Regions from separate parts of the Oryzibacillus soli genome, predicted to be linked through region 1. Evidence: riboswitches for the same ligand, from Rfam matches in the RefSeq annotation. Region 1 holds a riboswitch; each other region holds the start of a gene.

Region 1 (4,093 bases):
GAATATCTCTTGCCCGGACTCATTCCACCCGGATGGTGGAATCGGCCGTCACCACCGGCGCTGGGAGCACCCGGGAGAGGAAGGGGGTCGCGAAGCCCACCGGATATTCCAGCGTCACCTTGACGTATTGTCCGGAGGTGCGGGTGGCCTGGGTTGGGCTGATGGTGATCTTCAGCTTGGCCGGGTCCCCCAGATGCACGTACCCTCGGGCGAAAGCAGTGATCTCCGCGTCCGTCTTCCCCAGCCCGCCCAGCCGGACCGTCTCCTGCGCAGCCATATTCAAGTGCATATAGCCGTACATGACCCGGCCGAAGTCCACGATGCCGCAGACCAGGAGCAGCAGGAGCGGCACCAGGAGTGCGAATTCAGTCAAGGACTGGCCTTGCTCCCCGCGTATGCTCCTCATTAGGTCAACCACCCGCTTCCCCACACGGACAGGAGGGCGCCGGCCGCAATCGCCACTCCGTAGGGCAGCCCTGCAGCGTCGGCATTCCGTCCTGCCGTCAGCGGCAGCCGGACGCCGTACCGGAGGCTGTAGGCAACAATGGCCGCCCACTTCAGCTTGCCGAGCGCTCCCTTGCGGAAAAGCAAGAACATGACGGCCATCACGCCCCCCGCCAGCGCCATGTAGAGGGCGGCCACCCATACGAAGGCGGCCCCCTTGCACAGTCCGACCAGCCCCAGGAGCTTCACGTCGCCCGCCCCCATGCCGCCGGCCAGATACGGCAGGAGCAGGATGCCCATTCCCGCCGCCAAGCCGGCCAGCCCCGATACCAGGCCGCCCCAGCCGGATTCGGCCAGGTGGAGCGCCAGTGCCGCAGCCGCAGCCGGAAACAGCAGCTTGTTATAGATTTTGCGCGTTCTTATATCCGTTACGACGCTGACCGCCAGCGCCGCTGCCAGCAATCCGTTCAGCCACATGGCGTCACCGCCCTTTCGCGTTCTGCCGGGCAGAATGCCCGCTTGCTTCCCGGTCTCCCTGGTCTCCCCGGTCTCCCCCGTCCGCAGGTTCAAAAAAAAGGCCAGCGCCTGAAGACGCGCTTGACCCTTTTTGGGAGATGCCGATGATTGGCGGAGAGGGAGCCGGTTGCGGTACGGTATGGTTCGTTACGGCGTGGTGGTCGGCGTCGTGTTCCGGCCCCGCACGGTGTTCAGGGCATCGGTGAAGATGTTGGTGATCTCCTGGCGCAGCGCCACCAGCGTCGCCACTACCGCCACGGCGATCAAGCCCAGCACGAGACCGTACTCCGTCATGCCCTGTCCTTCTTCTTCCTTCACGAGACCGATCAGCTTTTTCATCATGATGTATTCGCTCCTTTTTGGGTTTGGGTGTAGGGTGCACGGGTTATCGCACGATGTCTGCTTCTTCCTCGAATCTCACGGTTTGTCCCAGCTCCGGTGCTGCCCGGTACAGGGCGCCTGCCGCAAGCTCCACAATGGACGCCGTTCCTTGAAAGGTTCTTCCGATTCTTCCGGGCTTTAAGTCCGGCTCCAAGCCTACGATGCGATTGTGCAGGTCCAGATGCAGAACATCGATGGCGTACCGCATGAAATAGGTATGGACGGACCGGCAGGGTTTCAGATGCAGGCCGCTGTCCGGCGGGAGATGGGCGGTTCCCATAAGCCCCCGCAATCGGTTTGCAAAACGGTACGCCGGCTTGACCTCCCGGGCCAGCTCGCGGCCGTTTTCCTCGATCAGCAGCCTCACGCTCGCTCCTCCTTTCCTCATGAGAATGGCCCCACCTTTTAGCCGAAAGGAGGGGTTCTGGGCATAGGATATACGCCACAAACTCCCGTCATCTTTCGGTAGCTGGCTGGCATTCCGCCGCTTGTCGCCGCGTCTTAGCCCCTGTAGCTTTGCGCCGCCGGCTTTCGCCGGGTTTGCCTTTATCGAGATTCCGCGAAGTTTGTCGGAATTCGATGATGACTTCATCATAAGGCTGGCAGGGCTGACGGAATATCGGACGAAGTTCGTAATTTTCAGACTTTTCGGAAGGGTGCAAAATGTGTCGTACGACACATTTCCCGCCTAGGGAGGAAGTCGGAGGTTTTGGACATATCTGGAACGCCGGGGAAAACGGCTAGGGCACCAGACAGGGGCGCCCTGCGAAAACGCTACCCCTTCGTAAGCGGCTTCCATTATGTGTCCGTGCCCGGAGGGAAAAATGGCCGGCAGGGCCCTTATACCCTCCACCCCTGCCGGAAGGAGCATAATCTTCCGGCGGCGCGGAACATTACCGATTAGAGGAGGGAGGTGGAAGGCGGATGGCCAGAAGATTGAAGCGGATCGCACGGCAGATGGACCCGGCGGCCGAGGGACGGGACAAGCACTTCATGACCTTGGATTCGTGGAACCAGGACGGCAACTATCAGGCGCGACACGACGAGTTCGGGCCGGAGATGGAGCAGGAGGCGCCCCCGACCCTGAACGGGAAGCCCCTGTAAGGCAGCGCAGCAGCCCAAATACCCGGATCGGACACGCGATGGCGTGTCTGTTCCGGGTATTTGGGGTGTGCGTTTGCTCCGGGGCGGCGGGGCGGGGAGTGCGGGCGGGAGTGCGGGCGGGGCGGAAATGCGGACGCGGATCGAAGGCCACTGGTGGCCTTTATTTCTCCGGCCTGCACCTGCTGCCGGATTGAAGGCCGCTCCTGGCCTTCATTCTCCCGCTCCGCCGTCGGAGCCCTGCGGACGCGGATCGAAGGCCACTGGTGGCCTTTAATTCTCCGGCCTGCACCTGCTGCCGGATTGAAGGCCGCTCCTGGCCTTCATCCCCCCCGCTCCGCCGTCGGAGCCGCTGTGGCTCTTGCTCCACGTCCCGCGACTGGGCCTCACTCCGCTCACCACGGACCGCTCCTCCCGCGCCTACGGCTCCAGACGGCGCACGTCCACCGTCACCGTGAGCCGCTGTTCGCCCGTGCCGCGGTAGATGCCCTTGACGGGGACGATGTCCTTGTAGTCGCGGCCGTGGCCCAGCTTGACGTAGCGCCAGCCCGTCTCCGTCCGGTTGGTCGGGTCGAAGCCCCGCCAGCCGCCGCCGGGCACCAGCACCTCCACCCAGGCGTGGGAGGCCTGCTCGAAGTCGGCGCTGCCGCCGCTCAGGTCCCCGACGAAATGGTAGCCGCTCACGTACCGTGCCGGCACGCCCATCGAGCGGCATACCGCCAGCATCAGGTGGGTGTAGTCCTGGCACACCCCCCGCCGCAGCTCCAGCGTCTCCTCCACGGTGGTATGCACGCTGGTAGCCGCCGGGTCGTACACCAAATCCCGGTGGATGCCCAGATTCAGCCGCTGCGCCCAGGCATACACACCCCCGCCCGCCGGATCCAGCGGATACCCTGCCGAGTATTGCTCCAACTCCGGGGAGAAGGCCGTGTATGCCGTCGGCAGCAGGAACTCACAGTACTTGTCGAAGAAGCGGTCCGAGCGCATCAGCTCCAGCTCCTCCTCCGGCGTCAGCCCGTCGCCGCCGGTGGCATGCCAAGCGGGATCCACCGTGGACACCACCGACCGGGTGCGGACCGTCAGCTCCTTATGGGCCTTGTTCACCGTGAAGGCATGCACCCGGTTGCCGAAGTAGTCCTCATACGTCAGCAGCGCCGCCGCCGGCTCGATGGTCACCTCGTGGTGGTAGCAGGACTGCCGGCTGTTGGTCCGGGGCGTCAGCCGGATCTCATTGACACTGTCCGTAGCCGGCTCCCCATAGGAGTACCGGGTCGTATGCAGAATCTCCAGCCTCATGCGCTAGCCTCCTCCAGCCGAAAAAAGCTGTCCGCCATGGTCCTCCCCAGCCCCCGGCAGCCCTCGGTCAGCCGGAGCAGCAGGGCCCCGGCGGCGTCCGGGGTCAGATCCTCCCGCTCCACGCAGCCGAGCTCCGCCTTAATCTTGCCCGCCTGGCGCAGAGCCCGCTCATGCAGAGGCGTACCCGCCGCCGGCCCTTCGAACCGGCCGATGTCCTCCAGGTGCTCCTCCAGCCGCTCGAAGGCGAAGTACGCCGACCGCGGGAAGCTCCGCCGGGTCAGCAGAAACTCCATGATCTGCGGCGCCGACATCCCGTCGGCATACGCCTTCCGGAACGCTTGGGCGGCGCTGACCG
Region 2 (4,093 bases), on a different contig from region 1:
CCCTGTCACGTCCGGCACGGTCTCGAAGACGATCGATATCCTGCGGGAGGGCAAGTATTCCTTCTTACTGAACGGTTCAATTCCAGACGGCAGCCGGGTCCGGATCTCCTTTCTTCCTGAGACCGGAGGGGCTCCCGTCGTTCTGGAGCCTGCGGCGGCGGCACCCGTACAGGTGAATCGCAGCATGGAGGGCCTTTACAACGAGGTGAAGGTTGAAGAGAACCACTACTTCCTTCGTCTCCGGAATCAGGCGCTTCCCGGCTGGGATGTGAAGGAATATGCCTTCAAGCCCGTCCTGCTTCATCAAGGATCCTATAAGATCGAGATGTCCGTGCAATCCGCAGCACCCAATCAGGCACAGCTGAAAAGCGCTCACGTGCTAGGTGACGATGAGATTCGAGTTCCGGAGAATCAGATTGACCTGGAACAGAATCTGCTGACCTACTACATGATGAATCATGAGACGCTTTCCTTGAATTCCGCCGGCTTCAACGCAGACGGTGCCCGCTTCCGCAGCGCCCGCACCTCCAGTCCCCGCTGGTTTATCATCGGCTTGAACCGCATTCCCGTGAAGAAGGGGCAGCTTCTCGTTTTCCAAGCCGAGGCGGGCTTCGAAAACCTGAAGAATCTGCATACCAAGCTCATGTTCTTAGACGGGAACGGACTGTTGGCGGAATCGAAATATACCGAGCTTATCGAAAAGCCCGGCTCCACCCGGTTCTATCTGATGACGGAAGCACCCGTAGACGGGTGGGTGCAACCCTGCTTCTTCTATAACGGGAACAAGGACCTCGATGGGATGCTGACCGTGCGCAGCTCCCAACTCTACATCGTGGATGATCTTGTGAAGCTGGAGAGCACCGCGATGCTTCCCGCCGAGGTGCAGCAGCCCTCCGCTGCCCCCGAGCTAACCGTTGATGCCGATGGCTTCCGTGCCCGCAACGCCCGGTATGTTATTTCGAACGAGGCCTATCATCCGATCTGGCAGCTGCACGGTGACGGTATAGCCACGCCATTCTCCATGAACCTGCTGCACAACGGTTTTCAATTGGAATCTAACGACGCGTCCGGAAGGATCTCCATTCACCCCGTGTTAAACGGAATTTACATTCTGTTTCTCATCGTCTCCGTTCTCTTTCATCTTGCCGGGGCCGGACTGCTCGTTTACCACCGTCTCATCAGACCGTCAACCCCAGGAAAATAACAAAGCCCTCTGCCATTGGCAGGGGCTTTGTCGTTTTTCTGGCGCAGAATCTCTTAACGGGGATCATCGCGGTGCAGCGGAGGTAGAGCAAGCCTTCCGTAGGCCTCCTCCAGCAATTCAGGCAAGCTCCGGCTGTCGGGCGGGCAGTGAATGGCAGCACAGGACCATTCGATGTCCACAGGAAGCCGCTTGATCGCTTGGAAGATGTGGTGGCAATATTCCGGCACACGGTCCGCACCCACATCCGGTAGGAGCAGGATGAAGTCGTACCCGGACAGCCGGCAGACCCGATCCTCCTGCTGAAGCCCCCATTGAAGCTCCTTGACGAACCTGGAGAGAATCATATTGCCCTTCGCTCTGCCGAATCTCTCCTTCCACCGGTGGAACCCCCGGAAGTCAATTAAGAGGATCGTTAGCTGCTTCCCGCTTCTGCGTGCCTCATCAGCCAGTTCCGGGAAGATCTTCTCGGCATAGTGCCGATTATAGGTTCCGGTCGCTCTGTCGAAGATGGCGGTTGCCGGCCGCAGTCCGAACAGCTTGCTCCATATCCGCCGCATTACTTATGCTCCGCAACCGGCAGAGCGGTAGTGGGGGACCGCAGGCTCTTGTTGATGGCTCTTCTCTTCACAAGAGCATAATCCGCAAAGCCAATCAAGGACGACCATACCGCCCGCAGATTGACGCTGCTTTCCTCCGATAGATGTGTGAGCCGGACGGAGCATTCTTCGATCAAGTAGCCGGACATCTCAATGAGATCGGTCATTTCCAGCTCATAGAGAAATCCCGTCTCCGTTAGTCTGAGAAAGAGACGGCGTGCCAGGTCCCCATGATACAATTTACAGCCGAATTGGGTATCCGATATCCGGTGACCCAAGACCAGCTTGCGCAGAACGAATAATCCCAGCGTCATCGCAGATCGACCGAAGCCCCTGGTTCTCGAACATACCTTATCTCCAAATGCGGTTACATAGACCGCCCCTACCTTCTCGCTCTTGCTTAACCAAAGCATGATCCCCAAATATTTCTCCAGGGGGACAGGCAGGTCGGCATCGTTCACGAGAATCATCTTGCCGCTGCTGGCCAGTACGCCACGGCGAACGGAATAGCCTTTGCCGTAGCACCGGTCATTGTCCAGTACGGTGACGCAAGGATTCGAAGCCGCAAGCTCCCGGGCGACCGCCAGGGTGTCGGACTCGGATTTTTCCACGACCAGAATGATCTCAAAGGTTCCAATCTCCGGCGTATGCTCCGCCAGCGTCTTGATATACCGTACCGTTTCCGACAATACCCGGCCTTCCTTGTAGCAGGGGATAACAATGCTGAGATCCATGTACACACACCCTTTGGTTAAGTTGTCTGGTGCCCATCCGTACAACGGTTCGGTTCAATCAGCTGGTAAAGCCGGGTCATCCCATTATTTGGTTAAAACGCAGCAAAAGGCCATTCCAAATAAGGAAATGGCCGGTTGCACTAGTTGCTCCATTGAAGCCAAGTGCCCAGATAAGGCTTCAATCTCATCGCATCCATCTACAGTAATCTACATTTATTTACATTATATTTCATGATTTTCCCGGTTCTCAATAGACCTTTTCTACTATATGTCCGAATATTTGGACAAAAAGCCCCACTGTTTTCACAGTGGGGCCATAATTTACGTGACTATCGACTCATCCGAATCGATACGTGATCCCGTACCCGCCCTTCGGGTAACGCCATTCGATGTTGTCCGAGGAGCAGGCGATGCGGCACGTGCCGCACTCGACGCAGTTCTCGTAAGCGACCCGGTTCACCTTGGCCGCCGCATCCCACTCGTACACCTCGGCGGGACAGACGGTGGTGCAGGTTTTGCCGGTGCAGCGGACGCAGACTTCCGCGCTCTTCACGGCCAGGTGGGACGCATCGTCGCACTTGTACCGGATTGAAAACAGCTTATCCGTAATGGCAGCTTGGCTCATCCGTTGATCGACCTCCATCCTTTGACGCCCAGCTTCACCAGGTTCATGGTGCCGCCGGCGGCTTGCTTGATCAGCTGCATAGCCTTCTTCTGCTTCTCGGCCTTGGTGGCGCCGTCCACGAGGAACATCTCATACGCCGCCTGGTTGACTGCCCGGGGCAGCCTCTCGAACAGCAGCTCCGGATCCTGCTCCTTCAGGAGCTTATGCATGCCCTTGTACTTCTTCAGGTCCGCCATGACGAAGGAAGCGCGGATCGCCTGATCGTACTGCTTCATGGCGGCGGCGCTGAAATCCCCCTTCGCCTTGCAGGCGATGACGGCTTCAGCGGCCAGACGGCCGGATACCATGGCCAGGTTCGTGCCCTCCCGGTGCACGAAGTTGACCAGCTGGGCGGCGTCGCCGGTAATGCACCAGCCGCTGCCCGACATTGGCGGGATAGAGTGGAAGCCGCCCTCCGGAATGAGATGCGCCGCATACTCCTTCACTTCGCCGCCCTGGATCAGCTTGCGGATGGACGGATGCTTCTTCACCTCGTCCAGAAGCTCGTGAGGCTTCACCTTCTTCTCCCGCAGGTGGCCGACCATGACGCCGATGCCGAGCGAGATCGATTCCTTATTCGTGTACATGAAGCCCATGCCAGCCATCCCCTTGGAGGTCTCGCCCATAAACTCCACGGTGACGCCTTCGTCCCCCTCCACCCCGAAGCGGTCCTCGATCTTCTCCTTCGGGAGCATGATGATCTCCTTCACGGCCAGAGATACCTCGTCCGGATTCCATTCCCGGTGCACGCCCATGGCTTTGCCTAGGAGGGAGTTGACCCCGTCGGCGATGATGACCACATCGGCGTAGATATCGCCGTCCTCCCGGTCCGTCCGCACGCCCACCACCCGGTCGCCTTCCCGGATCACGTCGACCGCGCAGGTTTCGTAGACCG
Region 3 (4,093 bases), on a different contig from region 1:
GCCGTTGTCGGAATGGGAGGTATCCGTCTCCGGTGCGGGAGGGGTCACGGTCACCGAATACGGAACGCTGACCGGTTGAGAGTGGTACGTGGTCACGAACGTGCCGGAAGCCGTATAGCCATCGGTCTTGGTGTTGATGTTCGTGGACACCGCCTGGGTCTGCAGCTCGCCGTTCACCTTGAAGGTCAGGACGAAGTCTACCTTGATGACGCCGCTCACGTCATGGTTGCCCGCCCACAAGCCGGTCACGTCTCGAACCTCCACGTCACTGACAACTGCCTTCGGTGCGGCCGGCACGTTGAAGGCACCTTGTGCCGTCAGACCATCCTGCCCAATGGTGAAGGAAGCCGATTGGCCCGGAGTCAAGCCGGTGAGGGTGCGGACGCTGGTCGCTGTCTTCCCGTTGCTGTACTCTTCCTCCACCTGGTAGGTTACGGTATACGTGCCGGATGCCCAATCGAAGGTGTAGGAGGCCGAAGCCGCATCCACTCTCAGGAAGCGGGGCTTCACCGGGGGGACGAAGGTATAGACGGTGTGGACGCTGTTATCACCATAGGTTGCGTTCAGTGCCTGGGTCTCGGTGCCCAGCACCTGGGCGGTCTGCGCGGTAACGGTCGCCTTCAGCCTGCTGTTGATGTCCGTCCGGGTATAGGCATAGGTGAACAGGTTGCTGGCAGGATCATAGCCCGGCTCTTGCACACCGGAGATGACCGTCTCCTTCAAGACAACCGGCACCGGCGCCGTGCTCACGGTTACCGCTGCCGCACCGTCCTTGTAGGCCGGGTCGCTGGCTTGAACGGCATAGACGTCCTTCGTGCCTTCGACATGTACCGTGATGGCGGACGAAGTGACCTTGCCGTCGTCCCAAACCTTGTTCAAGGTGTAGGAATACGGGAAGGTGTTCGCCGCGCGGTTATAAGTCCCGAAGGATGTGTCCGTCACATGGTATCGGTCGATGTAAGCGACATGCACCTTGCCTGCGGATACCGGACCGGCTACCGTGCTATGGATCTGTCCAGCGGTCTTGCCGTTCTGGTAGACGGTGTAGGCTTCCACGGACAGGTCCAGGTTCCCCTTGTCTCCGGAACCAAGCGGCAGGACGGCCGAGTAGGTGAACAGCTTGTCCGCCACCTTTTTGATCGTGAAGGCGACCTGCGGGTAGTTCACCAGCTTCATCACCAGGACCGGACCGTCAATGACAACAGTGCCGGACAGGCTGACGGAGCTCTCCTTGTTGTAGGTCAGCTCAGCCCGGGTCTCGGACGTTAACACCCCTGTGCCGTAGCCCGTCTGCTTCACGGTACGGGCCGGTTCCACGGCCGTTGCACTGACAACCGCTCCAGCCGCCAAGGCAGAGGTTGCCGATCCTGCCAACAATACGGCGGACAATACACTTGCGCTGACCCATTTGACACTCTTCTTCATGCTGCTATTCCTCCTAGTTATGGTGCCTAAGAGGGCCGGTTACACTAGTGGCTCCATATAACCCAAGTGTCCAGTTAGAGGTTATACTTCATCGCATCCCTTATGTTCGTTATAATGATTATAATTCAGATAGGTCGATCTGAATAGTGCTTTAGACCGATTTGATGTCGAATTTAATAGAAGTTTAGGACTTTAAACTTATATATCGTGACGGAATGGTCCGTGGCGTCCATATGACTATGGATTCTCCGGCGGACTCAACTCCGGAATCGGCACAACCGGGCAGTAGCCAACCCTTTTCCCCTCCGGGAAACCGTAATATAATGGATCCATGCGGCGAAGGACGCCCTTATTCATCCACCGGTGAATAAGGGCGTTTTTATTTGCTCTTAAAAGGGAGGCGAGAAGATGAAGGCTTTTGAAGAAGCGCATGCGGCGTTCGTGCAGCATCATCTGGAGCGGCGATCGGGAGAACGGCGGGATCGGCTGGAACGAGGGCACAGCCATGCGGAGAAGCTGTTCGCGCAGAAGGTCTGGTGGCCGCTGAAGGGCCACTTTGATGGTCTGCATCCCGAGTATGAGGTGCTGGATTGGCGCGGGCGGCCCTATTATGCGGATTATGTATATTCTCCGGGGCAATGGAGCCTGCTCATTGAGATCAAGGGCTACGCGGAACACGTCACCCACATGGACCGGACCAAATACTCCAACGAGTTGAACCGGGAGTGCTTCCTGCAGGGTGCAGGCTTTCATGTAGTCTCGTTCGCCTACGATGACGTAGCCCACCGGCCGGAAGTGGTGTTGTACTTGCTTCGCGTCATCTTGAACCGCTACGAGTCCACCGGCTCCAGGGTGGAACGGGTCTTTTTCGCCGATCAGGAGATCTTCCGCTACGCCGTCTTCCTGGCCCGGCCCATCCGTCCGGTGGACGTATCCGCCCGCTTCTCCATCGACCCTCGGACGGCCGTCGCTCACCTGCGAAGACTTTGCGCCAAAGGATGGCTGCAGCCGGTTCATCGCGGCACGGGACAGCGGACCCTCTACTACGAAATTACCAAGCAGGGGCTGGACAGCGGGCTCTGGTGATGCAGACGACGGTCGGCAGGAGAGGCGGGTTGGCAGCTGTGGGAAATCGTTACGTCGGGGGGCTAGTCAGTTGGTTGCCGGGGAGTCGTCACGTCGGGTACTCGATTGGTTAGTTGCTGGACGGTGCTGGATGGGGCGATACGTCGGGTACTTGGTTGGTTGCTGGGGGAGGCGCTACGTCATTTACAACTAAATGGATTTCTTGTACTTAGATCACCAACGCTGAGCAGCTCGCATGAACGAAGTGGATTTTATGTATTTAGTTCACTCTAAATGGGCGGTATCGACTGGATTTACCCTAACTAGATGCAGTTTTTGTACTTAGTTCATGCGATATTGGGCAAATCGCCCAAACTAACTACTATAAATGCACTTAGTCGAATTACCTGCCACGTGAGACGTCGGCCAATGGGGAGCTCTCACCTTTTCGGGGGACTTCAGCGGGTACTCGCCCTTCAGCAGACACTCGGCCTTCCGGCCACCGTTCCACTTCCAGCCGTCGTTCCGCCTTCCGGCCACCGTTCCACTTTTCGCCGTCGTTCCGCCATCCGGCCGCCCCCCTTCCGGCGGAGGCCAGCGCAAAAAGCGCAGCGCGGAAGCAACCTTCCGCAACTGCGCTCTCGTTTTTTTCACCAGCCGAAATCGAGGGTCTTGCCCGTCTCGGCGTAGGTCTTGATGTTGCTCAGGATCATCGGCCAATGCTCTTGCGTGTTGGCGTAGGACGGATGCCCCTCTGCCCACTTGTCGTTCACCAGGACCAGCTTGGTGCAGCCGCCGACGGGGTCCAGGGTGAAGGTCACCCGGGTCTCCAGCTCCTCGTGGTTGCTGTAATACGATGGCCCCGGATGCTCCAAGTAGCTGAACACGCGCCCCGGCTCCACCTCCAGCAGCTTGCCGTACACATGCACCGTCTCGTCCCCGTCGTTGCCCGGACCCACATAGGCCAGATCATCCCCGGCCTTCATCCCGGATCGAATGGTGCAGCCGAAGAACACGGCCCGTACTCCCTCGTCCGACACCAGCACGTCCCACACCTGCTCCGGCGTTGCGCCGATATATAACGTATACACCAAATCCATCTTATTCCCTCCGTCTATCGAACGTTGGAAGACCCTATTCCGGTCTTCTTAATCACTATAACTCTTATCTTCGAATTCGTATTGTAAAAATGCGACCGACCCCCGAAACGAACATTCTGAGGGTCCTTTTGGAGGTTTTGACGGTGCTCCGCCGATTGTTCCGCCCCATCCGGTCCGGTATAGTGAAGATTGGGGGAGTATCTCTAACGCTTCCCTCCTGATCGACGCCACCCGGGGGGTAGACCTATGAAAAGAGACAAGATCCGGTTCCGCAGACGCAGCGTCGCCATGACGTGGCTGCTCTCCTATATCCTCGTGCTGTTCGTGCCCATCGCCATCAATCTGGCCGTCTACTGGCAGACGGAGAAGACGGTGGAGAACCAGATCAAGCGGGGCAACGACACCCTGCTCCTGCAGATGCAGGAAGCTGTCGACAACGAGGTGTCCGGCATCCGCAGGCTCGTCTCCCAGATCTACGCCAACGAGAAGGTGCAGAATCTCTT
Region 4 (4,093 bases), on a different contig from region 1:
TACAATGCGGACAGAAGAACGAAACGTGCTGCGGCCGGGCCGCCGACGACGGAGGAACCCATGGAGTCCCATCGTGAGAATATCCAGTACCAGCATCCTTTCCTAGCCGTAAAGATCTTCGACGCCGACCGATCCGGCTCCCCGAAGGCTTCGAACACGCCTCCGCGCTGGCATTACCACAAGGAAGTCGAGATCATCGTCATGCTGAAGGGGCGCTTCGGCTTTTACATCAATGACAGGGCTCATGTGCTGGAAACCGGCGACGTGCTCTTGATCGGATCCAACGAGCTTCACAAGGACTATCCCTGCGACAATGCCAGCTTTCTTGTGTTCCAATTCGATATCCAGGAGCATCTCGAGCACAGCGGGCTGCCGTATTACCGCTACTTCGCGGATTCGGGAGCGCCGCTCAGCCGGTTGAATTACATCCTCCGGGGCGACGACGCGGTCCGGGAGCGTATTTTCGCGTGTGTGAAGGAAATCTTCCGCGAGTCCCAGACCAAGCAGGAGGGCTATGAGATCGCCATCAGCATCCAGATCAAGACCATCATTCTGAACCTGCTGCGCGCGGACACCCGGCGGGCGCTGCCGACCCGGGAGAACACGGACCTTCTCAGACTGCGACCCGTCCTGGATCATATCGAGAGCAGCATTGAGGATAAGCTTCAGGTGGAGGACGCCTGCAAGCTGGCGAATATGAGCTACCACTACTTCGTGAAGTTTTTCAAGAAGACCATGGGCCTGTCCTTTGTGGATTATGTGATCATGAAGAAGATCAAGCGCGCCGAGCTTCTGCTCCTGACCAAGGACATGAGCATCGCCCAGATCGGAGAAGAGGTAGGGATGTCCAATATGGCGCATTTCTACAAGATGTTCCGGAAGTTTAAGGGCTGCTCTCCCAATGAGTTCCGGAAGAAGATGCAGTTTGATGCGGGAGGCTGATAAGGCCTCTTTTTTGCGTTCGCGAAGTGCTGTCAACCCTCCAAAATCTGACTGTCCGTCAATAGTCCCCGGGGCATGCTCCAAAATCCGACAAAACCATCCCTGGGACTTATATTCGGCTATGACCCCCACAAACTATAATAAGGGTACGAAGCCAAAGCGAACCACCTGACCTCGATAATGGCAAACCTGATGAAAATCAGTGACGCAAAGCTACAGGGGCTAAATTGCGGAGAACCGCGGAATGCCAGCCAGCTGCCGAAAGTGTAGGGACCGTACAGCGGGACAACCTTACTCGGCATAAGAGGAAGGGTTGTCCCCTTTTCGGTTTCCACACTATACCTATGGAGGTAATTGCATCATGATGAAACGGATTCTTCCTCTGTTGTTAGCCGCTTTGTTCTGCATCACTGTGGCCGCACCGATAGCCGCTTACGCCGAAGATTCCGTTCCGACCAAAGCCCAAGCCGTGTCGGGTGTCAGCTTCAGGGATCAACCGAGCACCTCCGGCAACCTGCTCCGGTATCTGAAGACCGGCGAGATCGTGACTGTCATCGGACAGCCGAATCCGTACTGGTACAACATTCAGGACCAACAGGGCGTTACGGGCTACGTATCCTCCAGCTCCAAATACATAAAGGTTATCAGCAATGCCAAGATCATCTACGGGGTCAACTTCAGAACCGCTCCCAGCTCTACGGCGGACCGCATCCGGTTGCTCTCAACGGGGGAGGATATGCTGATACTGGCCAAGGTGAACGACAGCTGGTATAAGGCACAGGACTCCAAGGGCGTCGTCGGTTATGTCAGCTCCAGCACTAAATACATAACGGTCAACAACGATATTTACAAAATGGATCTTCCGGTGGACGAGCGTATCGAAAGCTTTATCAACCAGGGGATGACGTACATGGGCACCCCGTATGAATTCGGCTCCGACCGCTTCGACACCTCTACCTTCGATTGCTCCGACTTCGTGCAGCAGTCCTTCTGGGACATAACCCGCGAAGTGATCGCAGGCGATTCCCGTGGACAAGCCGACTATGTCAAGAGCTTGGGACCGGTGGCATCCGATTGGAGAAACCTGAAGCGCGGCGACCTGATGTTCTTCATGTCCTATAAGGGCTACAAGGCTTCCGACTACGCCGGGATCGACGAATCCACAGAGACCGTCACCCACGTGGCCATCTACCTGGGCAACGGGCAGATGCTGCAGACCTACTCCCCGGAATCCGGTGGTGTGCGCATCGACACAATCGGGGGGAATACTTGGGAGTACCGTTACCTTTATGGCGGCACCTTCACCAAATAATCCTCTTGACGGAATTTCCAATCGTCTGGTAATATAAGGCACATCTTCATCAAGCACTCATAAGATCCGTTATGCGAAGGACGCAAACGAAGGCCATCGGCCTGGTTTGCGTCCTTATTTGTTTTTGAACCGGAGGGAGGAATAGGGCAGTGGGCAGGATGCGACATTTGGGCATCAGCCTGGCGGCGGCACTTATGGCCGCTTTGCTGGTATACGGCGTGTACGAGCTGCTGATCCGGCAGGTGGAGCTGCAGGAGACGGTGCAGGTGGTGGTGCCGAAGCGGTTTATCCCTACGGGGGCCACCCTTCGGGAGGAAATGCTGGAGTACCGGGCGGTGGCACGGGGAGGCATGCTGGAGGGGATGCTGACCGATCTGGACCAGGCGGTGGGGCAGGAGGCTGTCGTTCCGCTGGGTACGGAGGAGCCGGTATTGAGCTGGAAGCTGGACCGTTTCCGTCTGCTGCCCGGACCGGACGAGGCCGTGTTTCCGGTGCCGAAGGAGTACCTCCTGTCCGTTCCCGGAAGCATCCGGGCCGGTGATCTTGTGGTGGTGTATGCCTCAGGGAAGCTCGGCACCGTCAGACTGCTTCCGGAGGATATCATCGTTGCCTCCGTGAAGTCCTCGGCCAACACGGAGGTGGACGATCCGAAGCAGCCCCATCTGGCGGCCAAGGTGGCCAACGACCAGATGGCCATGTATGCCTCCCGGCGGGATGCCAACGGAGCCGTGGAGCAGCTGAACTTGAACCTGACGGAGGAGGAGTGGCGGATTCTCGATGAGGCTTGCCGGGGCAAGAACAACAAGCTGGTGATCGCCATGAAGGGGGCCTCCGGCGGAATGGGAAGGGGGGACGGACCATGAACGGAGCAAGGCAGCCGGGAGGACGCCCGGTGCAGAGAGAAGCGGAGGAAGGGACGAGAGGCCGGACGATCCTGTTTACCGGGACGACTCCCAATATCGGCACGACGGTATTGGCATTCGGGACGGCGGTGCGACTGGCAGAGCGGTCCGATACCCCCGTAGGCTACTTATGCCTGAACCTGAAGAGCTCCAAGCTGCATCGGTACCTAGGCAAGGAGGAGACGTACACCGGTCTGGATACGGTACGGGCGGAGATGCGCGCCGGCTCGTTGTATGCCGGCCGGCTGAAGTCTTACTTCGAGCCGGTTAAAGATGCGGGGCGGCTGGAGATTCTGTACGGGGCCAATCAGCGGGAGCAGGCCGAATTCTACCTGCCGGCCGATATCCGGCATCTGCTCAAGATCGTCCGGGAGTCCTATCCGTTATGCATCATCGAGGTGAATGCCTGCTGGGACAATGCGGCCACCATTGCGGCTTCCATGGAGGCCGATGCCAAGGTTCTGGTCACAACGCCGGATCTCGGACATTTTCAGGAGGATATGACCCGGTGGGTCAAAACGGTCGCTCCCCTGTTCGGCGTGGAGCCGGATTCGTTTCTTCTGGCCGTCACCCAATGGCAGCCCGGACGGACCGGGGGGATCAAGCCGGCGGATATCCGGAAGGAGGCCGGCATGGAGCTGGCGGCGACCGTTGCTTATGATCCGGAGCTTAGGGAATGGCTGAACCAGGGCCGGCTTCTGGAATATGTGACCCGCACCAAGCCATTCCTGCAATCCGTGGAGTCTCTGGCGGACCTGCTGGTCGCCCAGTTGGGCATCCGGATCGGCCCGGGGGGAGCGGCAACCCCCGCCGGCAGGCTGCGGAGCTGGATGCCGATGCTGCACGGACGTTAGGAGGGCGTAGGATGGAAGAGCGATTTTCCGTATTGTCGTTCGCGGACCGGTGCCGTTCGGAAGCCAGGGTCCATGCTGCAGGC

The links. A riboswitch is a leader RNA that binds a small molecule or an ion and turns the genes downstream of it on or off. The one in region 1 is predicted to bind cyclic di-GMP.
Region 2: another riboswitch for cyclic di-GMP. It lies ahead of ACSEXW_RS03915 (glycosyltransferase); the one in region 1 lies ahead of ACSEXW_RS18970 (DUF192 domain-containing protein).
Region 3: another riboswitch for cyclic di-GMP. It lies ahead of ACSEXW_RS16660 (hypothetical protein); the one in region 1 lies ahead of ACSEXW_RS18970 (DUF192 domain-containing protein).
Region 4: another riboswitch for cyclic di-GMP. It lies ahead of ACSEXW_RS22870 (C40 family peptidase); the one in region 1 lies ahead of ACSEXW_RS18970 (DUF192 domain-containing protein).

What each region holds. Positions count from the first base shown of each region.
Region 1 is NZ_JBPPGJ010000014.1:56,013-60,105, forward strand. It holds gene ACSEXW_RS18955 (TadE/TadG family type IV pilus assembly protein) at 20-406, opposite strand; gene ACSEXW_RS18960 (A24 family peptidase) at 406-1,014, opposite strand; gene ACSEXW_RS18965 (Flp family type IVb pilin) at 1,108-1,302, opposite strand; gene ACSEXW_RS18970 (DUF192 domain-containing protein) at 1,346-1,708, opposite strand; cyclic di-GMP riboswitch class I at 1,803-1,896, opposite strand; gene ACSEXW_RS18975 (hypothetical protein) at 2,266-2,445, shown strand; gene ACSEXW_RS18980 (hypothetical protein) at 2,716-2,841, opposite strand; gene ACSEXW_RS18985 (transglutaminase family protein) at 2,863-3,738, opposite strand; gene ACSEXW_RS18990 (alpha-E domain-containing protein) at 3,735-4,093, opposite strand, start outside.
Region 2 is NZ_JBPPGJ010000002.1:433,809-437,901, forward strand. It holds gene ACSEXW_RS03905 (hypothetical protein) at 1-1,204, shown strand, start outside; gene ACSEXW_RS03910 (GGDEF domain-containing protein) at 1,258-1,761, opposite strand; gene ACSEXW_RS03915 (glycosyltransferase) at 1,761-2,534, opposite strand; cyclic di-GMP riboswitch class II at 2,655-2,738, opposite strand; gene ACSEXW_RS03920 (ferredoxin family protein) at 2,872-3,159, opposite strand; gene ACSEXW_RS03925 (FAD-dependent oxidoreductase) at 3,156-4,093, opposite strand, start outside.
Region 3 is NZ_JBPPGJ010000011.1:178,824-182,916, forward strand. It holds gene ACSEXW_RS16660 (hypothetical protein) at 1-1,425, opposite strand, end outside; cyclic di-GMP riboswitch class II at 1,450-1,533, opposite strand; gene ACSEXW_RS16665 (hypothetical protein) at 1,834-2,511, shown strand; gene ACSEXW_RS16670 (SRPBCC family protein) at 3,141-3,590, opposite strand; gene ACSEXW_RS16675 (AraC family transcriptional regulator) at 3,837-4,093, shown strand, end outside.
Region 4 is NZ_JBPPGJ010000020.1:25,558-29,650, reverse strand. It holds gene ACSEXW_RS22875 (helix-turn-helix domain-containing protein) at 61-942, shown strand; cyclic di-GMP riboswitch class I at 1,115-1,205, shown strand; gene ACSEXW_RS22870 (C40 family peptidase) at 1,304-2,254, shown strand; gene ACSEXW_RS22865 (CpaB family protein) at 2,413-3,117, shown strand; gene ACSEXW_RS22860 (CpaE/TadZ family protein) at 3,114-4,010, shown strand; gene ACSEXW_RS22855 (ATPase, T2SS/T4P/T4SS family) at 4,022-4,093, shown strand, end outside.